3 regions of the Streptomyces sp. KLMMK genome follow, and region 3 is predicted to be linked to each of the others. Evidence: riboswitches for the same ligand, from Rfam matches in the RefSeq annotation. Region 3 holds a riboswitch; each other region holds the start of a gene.
What was found. Region 3 has a riboswitch for cyclic di-AMP ahead of V7793_RS15090 (M23 family metallopeptidase). Riboswitches for the same ligand answer to the same signal wherever they lie in the genome.
Positions count from the first base shown of each region.

Region 1: it holds a riboswitch for cyclic di-AMP, as region 3 does, so the genes downstream of both, V7793_RS25205 (M23 family metallopeptidase) here and V7793_RS15090 (M23 family metallopeptidase) in region 3, are expected to answer to the same signal.
Region 2: it holds a riboswitch for cyclic di-AMP, as region 3 does, so the genes downstream of both, V7793_RS10155 (transglycosylase family protein) here and V7793_RS15090 (M23 family metallopeptidase) in region 3, are expected to answer to the same signal.

Region 1 covers NZ_JBAMDC010000220.1:41-4,164, reverse strand. Annotated here, with positions in the region: gene V7793_RS25215 (M16 family metallopeptidase) at 1-483, shown strand, start outside; gene V7793_RS25210 (M16 family metallopeptidase) at 519-1,886, shown strand; cyclic di-AMP (ydaO/yuaA leader) riboswitch at 2,102-2,257, shown strand; gene V7793_RS25205 (M23 family metallopeptidase) at 2,271-3,080, shown strand; gene V7793_RS25200 (GntR family transcriptional regulator) at 3,351-4,016, shown strand.
Region 2 covers NZ_JBAMDC010000038.1:18,957-23,080, reverse strand. Annotated here, with positions in the region: gene eno (phosphopyruvate hydratase) at 1-886, opposite strand, end outside; gene V7793_RS10155 (transglycosylase family protein) at 1,143-1,892, opposite strand; cyclic di-AMP (ydaO/yuaA leader) riboswitch at 1,896-2,076, opposite strand; gene V7793_RS10150 (transglycosylase family protein) at 2,337-3,461, opposite strand; gene V7793_RS10145 (cytochrome P450 family protein) at 3,575-4,124, opposite strand, start outside.
Region 3 covers NZ_JBAMDC010000080.1:6,575-10,698, forward strand. Annotated here, with positions in the region: gene V7793_RS15085 (PP2C family protein-serine/threonine phosphatase) at 1-846, shown strand, start outside; cyclic di-AMP (ydaO/yuaA leader) riboswitch at 922-1,052, shown strand; gene V7793_RS15090 (M23 family metallopeptidase) at 1,374-2,414, shown strand; gene V7793_RS15095 (aldo/keto reductase) at 2,476-3,420, shown strand; gene V7793_RS15100 (hypothetical protein) at 3,489-3,788, opposite strand; gene V7793_RS15105 (hypothetical protein) at 3,885-4,124, opposite strand, start outside.

The DNA.
Region 1 (4,124 bases), on a different contig from region 3:
TCCCGCCTGCACAACCGCCTGGTCCGCCACGACCGCTCCGCCGTCGCCGCCGGCTTCGGCCTGCTGCGGCTCGCCGGCGCCCCCTCGCTGGGCTGGCTGGACGTCAAGGCGTCCGGCGGCGCCGAGGTGGCCGGCATCGAGGCCGCCGTCGACGAGGAGCTCGCCCGCTTCGCCGCCGAGGGCCCGACGCCCGCGGAGATGGAGCGCGCCCAGGCCCAGCTGGAGCGCGAGTGGCTGGACCGGCTCTCCACCGTCAGCGGCCGCGCCGACGAACTGTGCCGCTTCGCGGTGCTGTTCGGCGACCCGCAGCTCGCCCTGACCGCCGTGCAGCGCGTCCTGGACATCACGCCGGAGGAGGTGCGGCAGGTCGCCCAGGCCCGCCTGCGCCCCGACAACCGCGCCGTGCTGGTGTACGAGCCCACCGAGCCGGCCGCCCCCGCCGCCGACGAGAACGCCGAAGCAGAAGAGGAGACGGCCAAGTGAGCGACGCCCTGGCCGCTGACACCGCCCAGCCTTCCATGGACTTCCACCCCCAGCCCCAGCCCGGGACCGCGGCCCCCTGGGCCTTCCCCGCCCCCGAGCGCGGCACGCTCCCCAACGGCCTGACGGTGCTGCGCTGCCACCGCCCGGGCCAGCAGGTCGTCGCCGTCGACATCAATGTGGTGGCCCCCCTGGCCGCGGAGCCGGAGGGCCTCGACGGCGTCGCCACCATCATGGCGCGCGCCCTGTCGGAGGGCACCGACAAGCACACCGCCGAGGAGTTCACCGCCGAGCTGGAGCGCTGCGGCGCCACCCTCGACGCCCACGCCGACCACCCCGGCGTGCGCCTGTCCCTGGAGGTCCCCGCCTCCCGGCTCGGCAAGGCCCTCGGCCTCGTGGCCGACGCGCTGCGCGCCCCCGCCTTCCCCGACCACGAGGTCGAGCGGCTGGTGGGCAACCGCCTGGACGAGATCCCGCACGAGCTGGCCAACCCCGCCCGCCGGGCCGCCATGGCGCTCTCCAAGGAGCTCTTCCCGGCCGGCTCGCGGATGTCCCGCCCGCGTCAGGGCACCGAGGAGACGGTCGCCCGCATCGACGCCGCCTCCGTGCGGGCCTTCTACGAGGCCCACGTGCGCCCCGCCACCACGACCGCCGTGGTCGTCGGCGACTTCACCGGCGTGGACCTCGACGAGGCCCTCGCCGACTCCCTCGGCGCCTGGACGGGTTCCCCGGCCGAGCCGTACCCGCTCAAGCCGGTCACCGCGGACGACACCGGCCGCGTCGTCATCGTGGACCGCCCCGGCGCGGTCCAGACGCAGCTCCTCATCGGCCGCATCGGCGCCGACCGGCACGGCCAGGTCTGGCCCGCCCAGAGCGTCGGCACGTACTGCCTGGGCGGCACCCTCACCTCCCGTCTGGACCGCGTCCTGCGCGAGGAGAAGGGCTACACCTACGGCGTGCGGTCCTTCGGCCAGGTGCTGCTGTCCACCCCGGAGGGCACCGGCGCGGCCATGCTCGCCATCAGCGGCTCGGTGGACACCGCCTCCACCGGCCCCGCGCTGGAGGACCTGTGGACCGTCCTGCGCACCCTCGCCGCCGGGGGCCTGACGGACGAGGAGCGCGACTCCGCCGTGCAGAACCTCGTCGGCGTCGCCCCGCTGAAGTACGAGACGGCGGCGGCCGTCGCGGGCACCCTCGCCGACCAGGTGGAGCAGCACCTGCCGGACGATTTCCAGGCGCACCTGTACGAGCGCCTCGCCGCGACGGGCACGGTGGAGGCCACCGCCGCCGTGGTGAGCGCCTTCCCGGTCGACCGCCTGGTGACGGTGCTGGTCGGTGACGCCGCGCAGATCGAGGAGCCCGTCCGGGCCCTCGGTATCGGGGAAGTGACCGTGATCACGGGCTGACGCCCCGGCGGGCCGGCCGCACCGGTCGGCCCGTCAACCGGCAGGCACGCGCACCCCTGAGGCACGCGTGCCTGCCAAATGTCCGGTTTAGTGGAGTGGTTGCACGTCTGTGTTGTGGCGTGGGCCACAAAATGGGGCTTCTGTTTGCCGATCGAAAGTGGCGGCGTCTAGCGTCAAAGCGTCTGTCCGTCAGATGTGCGTCGCATCCGCGGCCCGGGCAGACATCGCCGAGTCCCCGTACGGCGCGAGCCAGGGGAGCCGGGGACCCAAGTGTCCCTGGGGTGAATCGGGCCCCTTTCCGGAGGGATCCGTAGGAGACCTTCCTGCTCCGAACCCGTCAGCTAACCCGGTAGGCGAGAGGGAAGGAAAGGACCAGCCTCACCAATGGCGTTCACTCGTGCCACCGGGAAGCACCGCAAGCCGAGCCGCGCCGTTCGCGTCAGCGCGAACGCGGCGGGCATAGCCACCCTCGCCGCCACCGGTGTCGTCGCGGGCCTCGCCGCCCCGGCGATGGCCGCCTCTCCCGACGAGACTCACCGCCCCACCGAGGATACCGGCCTGACCCAGGCCGTCGTCATCGGCGAGGACACGGCCGGCCGCATCGGCGAGCAGGCCCAGGTCCAGACCAGCGCCGCGGCCGAGAACACCGCCGTCCACGAGGCCGAGACCGCCGCCAAGCAGCAGGCGGCCGACGTCAAGAAGGCCGCGGACGAGGCCAAGCGCAAGGCCGAGGCCGAGCGCAAGGAGCAGGAGCGCGTCGCTCGCGAGCAGGAGCGCAAGCGCCTCAACACCTTCGTCTCGCCGATCGCCGGCTCGTACGTCTCCACGTCCTACAAGGCCTCCAGCGGCCTGTGGTCCTCCGGCAGCCACACCGGCATCGACATGCACGCCGCGACCGGCACCTCGATCCAGGCCGTGGGCGCGGGCACCATCGTCGAGGCCGGCTGGGGCGGCGCCTACGGCAACAACGTCGTCATCAAGCACAACGACGGCACCTACACGCAGTACGGCCACCTCTCGTCCATCGACGTCAGCGTCGGCCAGTCGGTTACCGCCGGCCAGCAGATCGGCCTCTCCGGCGCCACGGGCAACGTCACCGGCCCGCACCTGCACTTCGAGGCCCGCACCGGCGCCACGTACGGCACCGACATCGACCCGGTCGCGTACCTCAGCGAGCACGGCGTCAACCTCTGACGCCCCTGCCCGCGCCCCCGCGCGGCACATTCGCCTGACGAAGGCCCCGGCCCACCGGCCGGGGTCTTCGTCGTATCCTCGTGTTGGCCAAAACATATCGATGACTTCACATGCGCCGTCGGAAATCGCGGACGGCTGCAATAGAGTCGCTGAACAGGCGTCAATCGGCCGCGTTTCGCGGGGGTTATGCGGAGGTTCACCCATGCGGGGCCGTACGTGAACGGTGATGGCACAGCAAATCAGAGCGGCCGTCGCATTTCCGCGCACGCCGTGTGCACGGCGATCCGTGACGACATTGTTTCGGGCACGTTTCCGCCCGGCAGCAGGCTCACCGAAGAAGTCCTCGCGCGCCGCTACGGCGTTTCGCGCGTGCCCGTGCGCGAGGCGCTGCGCACCCTGGCCTCGGAAGGGTTCGTGACCACCCGGCGGCACGCGGGCGCCTGCGTCGCGGAGCCGACCGAGCAGGAGGCCGCCGATCTGCTGGAGGTCCGCGCCCTGCTGGAGCCGCTGGGCGCCGCGCGCGCCGCACAGCGCCGTACGGAGGCGCACCTGAAGGTGCTGCGCGGTCTGGTCCGGCTCGGCCAGGAGCGGGCCCGTGGCGGGCGTACGGGCGAGCTGCGGCCGCTGGGGGACTGGTTCGACGAGACCCTCGCCCAGGCGTCCGGCAGCCCGAGCCTCGCGGGCCTGCTCACCCAGCTCCGGCTCAAGATCGCCTGGGTGTACGCGGCGGAGCCGCCCGCGCGCCCCGTCGACACCTGGGAGGTGCTCGGCGCCCTCGTGGACGCCGTCGCCCGCGGCGACGCGGAGCGGGCCCGGGCCATCGCGGCGGCCCGTGCGGACCGGTCGCCGGGGGAATTCCGGCTGCGCCGCACCGTGCCGGCGGCCCGCGTGCGGAATGCGGGTCCGGCCGTGCGAACGGTGATCTCCGGCTCCTGATCCCCGGTTCCGGTCCGGGTTCCCGGGGCGGGCCTATTTATGTCCGGTGTTACCGCAGGAACCATCTCCGGCCGAACTTCCGCCAAAGGAATGCCCGGCTGTTACCGC
Region 2 (4,124 bases), on a different contig from region 3:
TCTTCCAGCCGTCCCAGTCGTCCTCGAACAGCGGGTCCTCGATGGAGACGAGCGGGTACGCCGCGACGAGCTCGGCGTAGTAGTCCGTCATCTCGGCGGCCGTGCGGTCCTGGCCCTCGAACTTGTAGACGCCGTCCTTGTAGAACTCGGAGGCGGCCACGTCGAGCGCGAGCGCGATGTCCTGGCCGGGGGTGTAGCCGGCCTGCTTGATGGCCTCGAGGATGAGGTCGAGGGCCTCGCGGTTGGAGCCGAGGTTCGGCGCGAAGCCGCCCTCGTCGCCCAGACCGGTGGACAGGCCCTTGGTCTTCAGGACCGACTTGAGGGTGTGGTAGACCTCGGTGCCCCAGCGCAGGGCCTCGGAGAAGGACTCCGCGCCGATCGGCGCGATCATGAACTCCTGGATGTCCACGTTGGAGTCGGCGTGCGACCCACCGTTGAGGATGTTCATCATCGGAACGGGCAGCAGGTGCGCGTTCGGGCCGCCCAGGTAGCGGAAGAGCGGCAGGTCGGACGCCTCGGAGGCGGCGTGCGCGACGGCCAGGGAGACGCCCAGGATGGCGTTGGCGCCGAGCGAGCCCTTGTTGTCGGTGGCGTCCAGGTCGAACATGGCCTGGTCGATCAGGCGCTGCTCGGTGGCGTCGTAGCCGACGAGCTCCGGGCCGATCTGCTCGATGACGGCGAGGACGGCCTTCTCGACGCCCTTGCCCAGGTAACGGTTCTTGTCACCGTCACGGAGCTCGATGGCCTCGAAGGCGCCGGTGGAGGCGCCGGACGGCACGGCGGCACGGCCCGTGGAGCCGTCGTCGAGGCCGACCTCGACCTCGACCGTGGGGTTGCCTCGCGAGTCGAGGATCTCGCGAGCTACGACGACGTCGATGGACGGCACGAGGGTCTCCTTCGTGTGTGTCTGTGGTTCTGCAGCACGAGCCTAACGGGCCCCGGAGGCTCGCCTCGCCGTTGGACCGCTTTCCCGGGCCGGAAAAGCCTAAAAAACAGCACAAAAGCCCAGAACACCGTATGTATGGCGGATCCGGAAACGGCTAAGCCCCGCTCCGGTGCGCGCTCGGGGCGGCGCATCGGAGCGGGGCGGTCCCGCCGGGAGCGGAGAAGGGCGGCCCACCGGAGCGGGCCGCCCTGCCGGATCAGCTGAGGTGCAGCTTCTGGCCGACGTAGATCACGTCCGCGTCCTGGACGATGTCCTTGTTGCGGTCGTACAGCTTCTGCCAGCCGCCCTTGACGTGCTGAGCCTCGGCGATCTTGGAGAGGGTGTCGCCCTCCTTGACCTCGTACTCGCCGTTGCCGACCTTGTAGGACTGCCCGCCCGGGGCGGTCCGCTTCGGGGCCGGGACCTCGTCGCGCTCGGTGGCCTGCGGCGCGGAGTGCTTCGGCGTGGTCTTCTTCGGCGCGGCCTGGCGCTCGCTGCGGTCCGCGTGGGACTTGCCCGAGACGGTGCCGCCGGTGCGGGAGGACTTGGTGGACTTGCTGACCGAGCCCGAACCGGACGGGTCGACGTTCGCCTTCGGGCCGCCGGCCGTCAGGCCGCCGGGACCGGCACAGCCCCAGGCGCCCGGGCCCTGCATGGCGAGCAGCTTCTCGGCCACGGCGATCTGGGCGCTCTTGGAGGCGTGGTCGGCGCGGTCGGCGTACTTCTGGCCGCCGGCGGCGTTCCAGGAGGACTGCGAGAACTGCAGACCGCCGTAGTAGCCGTTGCCGGTGTTGATGGACCAGTTGCCACCGGACTCGCACTGGGCGACCTTGTCCCACGTCGAGACGGAGGCGGCGTTGGCGGAGGTGGCGACCATCAGCGGGGCGGCGACAGCTGCACCGGTGACACCGGCGAGCGTGAAGATGCGGACGGCCTTGGACGGACGACGGTGCTTGCCCTTGGACATAAGTCGTTTCCTCACCGACGCCTACGAGGTGAGCTGTCGGGTTCGGGCTGTGAGTTCGCCCGGCTTCGTGTGCGAGCACACTCGGCTTCACCCCTAGCCGGTCCCGGACCCGCGGCTTTCGCCGAGGAGCCGTTTCCGGCGCCTACCTTGGTTCCCCCGCTCCTGCCTACGGCGCTTGCGCGACGACTCCCCCGATCGCCGGCAGGATTCGGCGTGGCGACCGTGGTGCCCGCGGTGGCGAGCGGACACGACGGTAAACACAGTCGCGGCAAGGGTTCAAACCCCTCTTTCCAGCCACAGTTGCCCCTGGCTACCCAGGGGAACATCGCGTTTCCGCAGGTGAGAGACGGTTTGCCAGTTTCGGGAAGACCGCATTCCGCCACCGGGCAAAGAGACCCATGTCTCACTTTCGACTGGAACGGACATTCGCCGCGAACTGCCGGTCTATTTACCGACCTCGAGCCTCTGACCAGGACGGATCAGGTCGGGATCGGTTCCGACCGCTTTCTCATTGCGCTGATACAGAGACTGCCAACCCCCCTTGACCGCATGCTGCTCGGCGATGGCTGACAGGTTGTCACCGGGGCGCACGGTGTAGTCGGTGGGCGTGGGGCTGCCGGTGCGGGCATCGCCACCGCCCCGCGACGTACGGCCCTCGTCCTCCGAACGCGACGGGTCGGCACGGTGCTTGCCCGTACCCGTGCCGCCCTCGCCGGGCAGCTGCCCCGCAGGCGAACCGGAATCGCCGGCAGCGGGTGTGGCGGAACCGTCCGGGATCCGGGTCGGGTCGTCCGTGGGGGACGTCGAGGGCTTGCGGTGCCGGCCTTCCTGCGGCTCACCGGACTTCCCGTCGCCCGGCGTGCCCGAGGCGTCGGGTGACGGCGCGTCGGACGACGGGCTGCCGGAGGGCCGGCCGGACGGCTGACCGGAGGACTGGCCCGGCGACGGCCGGCCGGTCGACGGCTGCCCCGAAGGCTGCGTGGAGGGGTCGGCCGAGGGGCTCGTCGAGGAACCCGGCGACGGCTTTCCGGACGGCGAGGGAGACGTGGACGCGTCAGAAGGCTTGTCGTGCTCGGAGGGCTCGGACGGCTCGGACGGCGTGGAGTGCGAAGTGGTGCGCTCCGGGGCGCGTGAAGGCGTCGAGTCGCTCGCGGGGGCGTGTGTGCCGCCCGGGTTGACCTCCGCCGGGGTCCCGCCCGAGGTGAGGCCCGCGCTCGCCGCGCAGCTCGACCAGGGGCTGGTGCCTCTGCTCTCGAGGATCTGCTCGGCGACGGTGATCTGCTGCGCACGGCTGGCGAGGTCGGGCCGGGGGGCGTACTCGCGGCCGCCGTGGCGCTCCCAGAGGTCCTGGGTCAGCTGCAGTCCCCCGTAGGTCCCGTTACCGGAGTTGGCGCTCCACATGCCGTCGCTCTCGCACTGGGCCACACGGTCCCAGGTGCCGGCGTCGGCTGCCGACGCGCCGGTGGCCGCCAGCAGCGGCATGGCGATTCCGGAGGCGGTCACCCCCGCGGCGACCATGATGGCGGGTATCTGACGGGGGCGGCGATGTCGGCCGTTTCCGGGTCTCATGGGCGGTTGCCTCTCGTTCGGCGGCGAATGGTGGTTGAAGATAGCGACGGCCCACCGGAGTCACAAGCCGATGTAGCGGAGGTCACGCCGAGATCACGCCGACTGACGTGAGGTCAGGCGGGCGGCCCCTCCTGGGCGGTTGTGCCCGGAATGTCTTCAGGTGTAAAGGCCACGGGCAGGGTGCGCAGACCGCGCATGATGAGCCCGCCGCGCCACCGCAGCTCCTCCGGATCGGCCCCCAGCCGCAGGTCGGGAAGGCGCCTCAGCAGGGTCGCCAGAGCCGTCTGGCCCTCCAGGCGGGCGAGGGGCGCGCCCAGGCAGTAGTGGATGCCGTGGCCGTAGCCGAGGTGCTGGTTGTCGCGCCGGGAGAGGTCCAGCGCATCAGGGTCGGCGAAGCGCTCGGGGTCGCGGTCGGCGGCCGCGAGGACGACGAGGACGGGGTCGCCCTCGGCGATGCGCTGCCCGCCGATCGTCAGGTCCCGGGTGGCGAACCGCCAGGTCGCGAGCTCCACCGGTCCGTCGTAGCGCAGCAGTTCCTCGACCCCGGTCGCGAGCAGGCCCTCGTCGCCCTCGGCGAGGGCGCGCTGGAGACGCTCGCGCTGCTCCGGATTGCGCAGGAGGGCGTAGGTTCCGTTACCGATCAGGTTCACAGTTGTTTCAAAA
Region 3 (4,124 bases):
CCCCCGTCCCGGATCGGCGGCCTCCGCGTGGCCGCGCGCTACGTCGCCGCCCAGGCGGACGCCCGGATCGGCGGCGATCTGTACGCGGTCCAGGACACCCCGTACGGCGTACGCGTCATCGTCGGCGACGTCCGCGGCAAGGGCCTGGACGCGGTCGAGGCGGTAGCCGTGGTGATCGGCGCCTTCCGGGAGGCGGCCGAGCAGGAGCCCACGCTGGAGGGGCTCGCGGGGCGGCTGGAGCACGCGCTCCAGCGGGAGGGCGCACGGCGGGCGAACCTGCGGGCCGACTCCGTGGACCGGACCGAGGGCTTCACCACGGCCGTACTGGCGGAGCTGCCGCCGGGGGAGCCCGTCTTCCGGCTGCTGAACCGCGGCCACCCCTCACCGCTCCTGCTGCACGCGGACGGCCGCATCGGCGCGGCCGACCCCGCCGTCCCCGCGCTGCCCCTCGGCCTGGGCGAGCTGGGGGTGTGGCCGGACCGGGCGGAGGAGCGGGAGTTTCCCGCGGGATCGATGCTGCTGCTGATGACGGACGGGGTGACCGAGGCGAGGGATGCCGGCGGTACGTTCTACGACCCGCGGGCCGGGCTGACGGGCTGTCGGTTCAAGAACCCGGAGGCGCTGCTGGACGCCCTGATCGCGGACGTCGCGCGCCATTCGGAGGGTCAGGCTGCCGACGACATGGCCCTGTTGGCGATCCGGCGCGGCGAGCGGATCGAACAGCATTTCGTAGAAAGTATCGACAGGCTCCGTGGGCGCACATCCTGTGAAGACGTGCCCGAGGGCATCGGTGGATTCGGGCGTTCGGCTTGGAATCCACCCGGCATGTCTATTAACGTTCGATAACGGAGCGCGGTTGTCGCAACGCCGCAAGAGGCGCTGCGCCGTGCGCCTTCGCCGAATCCCGCGGGCACAGCACCACCTGATACACCGGCAAGTTCTGGGAACCGGGGAACCACCACCCTGGGGTGAATCGGGCCGCGCGCGGCCCGTAGGAGACCTTCCTGCTCCGAACCCGTCAGCTAACCCGGTAGGCGAGAAGGAAGGAAAGGAGTGCCTTCGTGGCATCCAACGAGCCTGCCGCGTACGAGCCTGTCGGGTATGAGCCTGTCGCGCCGTATGAGCCTGTCGGGTACGAGCCTGTCGCGCCGTATAGGCCTGCCCCGTATGAGCCCGCCGCGTACGAGCCCGCTGCATACGATCCGCCGCTGGTCCCGGCGTACGTACCTCCGTACGAGCCGGAGCCCGAGCCCCGGCCGGAGCTGCGGTACGAGTCGGACAGCGCTTACGACCCCGGGTCGCCGTACGCCCCCGCTTCCCACCGCCCCTCCGTCTACAACGCCTTCGGCACGGGCCGCGGCCGCCACCGCGTCGTGAAGCAGCGCGGCGGCACGATGGCCCGCAGCGGTGCGGTCCTCGGCGCGGGCGTCATCGCGGCGGTCGGCGCGGGCGGCATGGCGCACGCCCAGGAGCGCCCGGCGACGTCCATATCCATGCCCGACCTGGCCCAGCTGCCGGGAGTGGGCTCGTTCTTCGCGGGGAGCGCGGCGGGCTCGGTCGATTCCGCCGCCGCCGAATTCGCCGGCGAGGAAAGCGCATCGGCCGCGGTGGAGATGGCCGAGAGCGCGGCGGCGGCGGGTGAGGTGCTCCGGGCGAGAATCCTGGAGCAGGCCGACCACCAGCAGGGCGTGGCCGAGGCCGAGGCGCAGGCGGCCCAGGTGAAGCAGGCCGCGGAGACGCAGAAGAAGGCGGCGGAGCGGAAGGCGGCGGAGGCGGCGGCGCGGTCCGCGGAGGCGGCGAAGGAGCGGGTCGATACGCCTGAGACGCCCGAGGCGCCGGAGGCGCGGGCGGCGCGGGCGGCGGCTCCGGAGCAGCAGCAGGCGTCGAGGCAGCAGACGGCGAAGCAGCACGCACCGAAGCAGCAAGCACCGAGGCAGCAGGCGCCGAAGAAGCAGCGATCCGCCCAGGCTCCGGCTCCGGCTCCGGCTCCCGCCCCGGCGGCCCGCCACTCCGCCTCCGGCGGCTTCAAGCTCCCCCTGGCCTCGTACACCCTGACGGCCGGCTTCGGTCAGGCGGGGAACATGTGGTCCGCGAATCACACGGGGGAGGACTTCGCGGCCCCGACCGGCACGCCGGTGAGGGCGGTCGGCGGCGGCAGGATCGTTCAGGCCGGCTGGGCCGGGGCGTACGGCTACCGCATCGTCCTGAGGCTCGACGACGGTACGGAGCTGTGGTTCTGCCACCTGTCGTCGATGGTCGTCACCTCGGGGAAGGTCGCGCCGGGCCAGGTCATAGGCCGTGTCGGTGCGACGGGCAACGTCACGGGCCCGCACCTGCACCTGGAGGTCCGGCCGGGCGGGGGCGCGCCGATCGACCCGCTGGGGTGGCTGAGGAGCAGGGGCCTGCATCCGTAGCGGAGGCCGTAGCGCAGGCCGTAGCGGAATACCGGCCCCCGCAAGGACGCTGCAGGAGTACATGGCTGACATTCACAAGAAGATCGGCAATCTCTCCGTCCACCCGTTGGCGCTCGGCGGCAATGTCTTCGGGTGGACAGCGGACGAAGCGGAATCCTTTGCGGTCCTCGACGCGTACGCGGCGGCGGGCGGCAATTTCATCGACACCGCGGACGTCTACTCGGCCTGGGTTCCGGGCAACGAGGGCGGCGAGTCGGAGACCGTCATCGGCAATTGGTTCGCCTCGCGCGGCAACCGTGCCGACATCGTCCTCGCCACGAAGGTCGGCGCGGGCGTCCCGGAGCCGCGGGGCCTGCGCGCAGCGGTGATCAAGGCGGGTGTGGAGGAATCCCTCCGCCGCCTGCGCACCGACTACATCGACCTCTACTACACGCACTACGACGACCCGTCGGTGCCGGTGGAGGAGTTCATCACTGCTCTCGACGCGCTGGTGAAGGAGGGCAAGGTCCGCGAGATCGCGGCCTCGAACATCACCCCGGAGCGCCTGCAGGAGTCGCTGGAGTTCTCGGAGGCTGCGGGCCTGGCGAAGTACGTGGCGATCCAGCCCCACTACAACCTGGTCTCGCGCGACACCTACGAGGGCGACCTGGCGGCGGTGGCGGAGAAGCACGGCCTGGCGGCCGTCCCGTACTTCGCCCTGGCCAAGGGTTTCCTCACGGGCAAGTACCGCCCGGGCACGACGGTGGACAGCGCCCGGGCGGAGGGCGCCGCGGAGTACCTGCGAACGGACCGCGGCCGCCGCGTCCTGGCGGCCCTGGACGAGGTGGCCGCGGCCCACGGCGTCGAGCTCGCCACGGTCGCCCTGGCCTGGCTCGCGGCCCAGCACACGGTGGCGACCCCGCTGGCGAGCGCGCGCACGGTGCAGCAGCTGGCGCCGCTGCTGGCGATGGCGGACGTCAAGCTGACGGAGGCGGACCTGACCCTCCTGACGGAGGCGTCGGCGTAAGCGGGCCGTGGCGGGGCTTCGAGCGGAAAACCCCGCCCGAAGCCCTGCCGTCAATCTCTACCCACTGCTCAAGCCCGGCTCTCAGCCACCCAAGAGGCGAGCGCCACGGCCCCGGCCACCCCGAACACGGCCGGCCAGGCTCCGACCTTCTTGGCCAGCGGGTGCGACCCGGCGAACGCGGCAACGTACAGCCCGGTCAGCGCCGCAGCCTGGGGCGCCCCGACCTTCCCGGCCCACTGCCGAGCAGCCACCCCACCGGCCACGGCAAGCACAGCCCCACCAAGCGGCCGCTTCTTCGTCCACCGAGCAACGCCGTACCCACTGACAAGCCCACCGGCAGCCACCACAGCCGTAGGAACCTGAGCCATCCCACACCTCCGCATCAGCAAACCCAACGTTTTCGAGGCTACGCCGGGCCGCAGGAGCGATGGCGAGAGCCCCGTTTCCGCGCACGTAGCCGATGGTCAGCGCCGTGCACGTGCCAGAGCGCGCAACTGGGAGACGTGACTGCGGACGGCAGCCTGTACCTCGCCCAGCGGGTCCGGGGACGGCACGTCACCGCGGCAGGGGCGACACAGGCCGCCGGACAGGGCTTCGGGGCGGCCGGGGACGCCGCAGCCGGTGCACTCCATGACGCGGTGAGGCGCCGAGGCCACCCCGTACGGGACCTGGAGGCGCTCCGGCGGCAGCCTGTCGATGAGCCT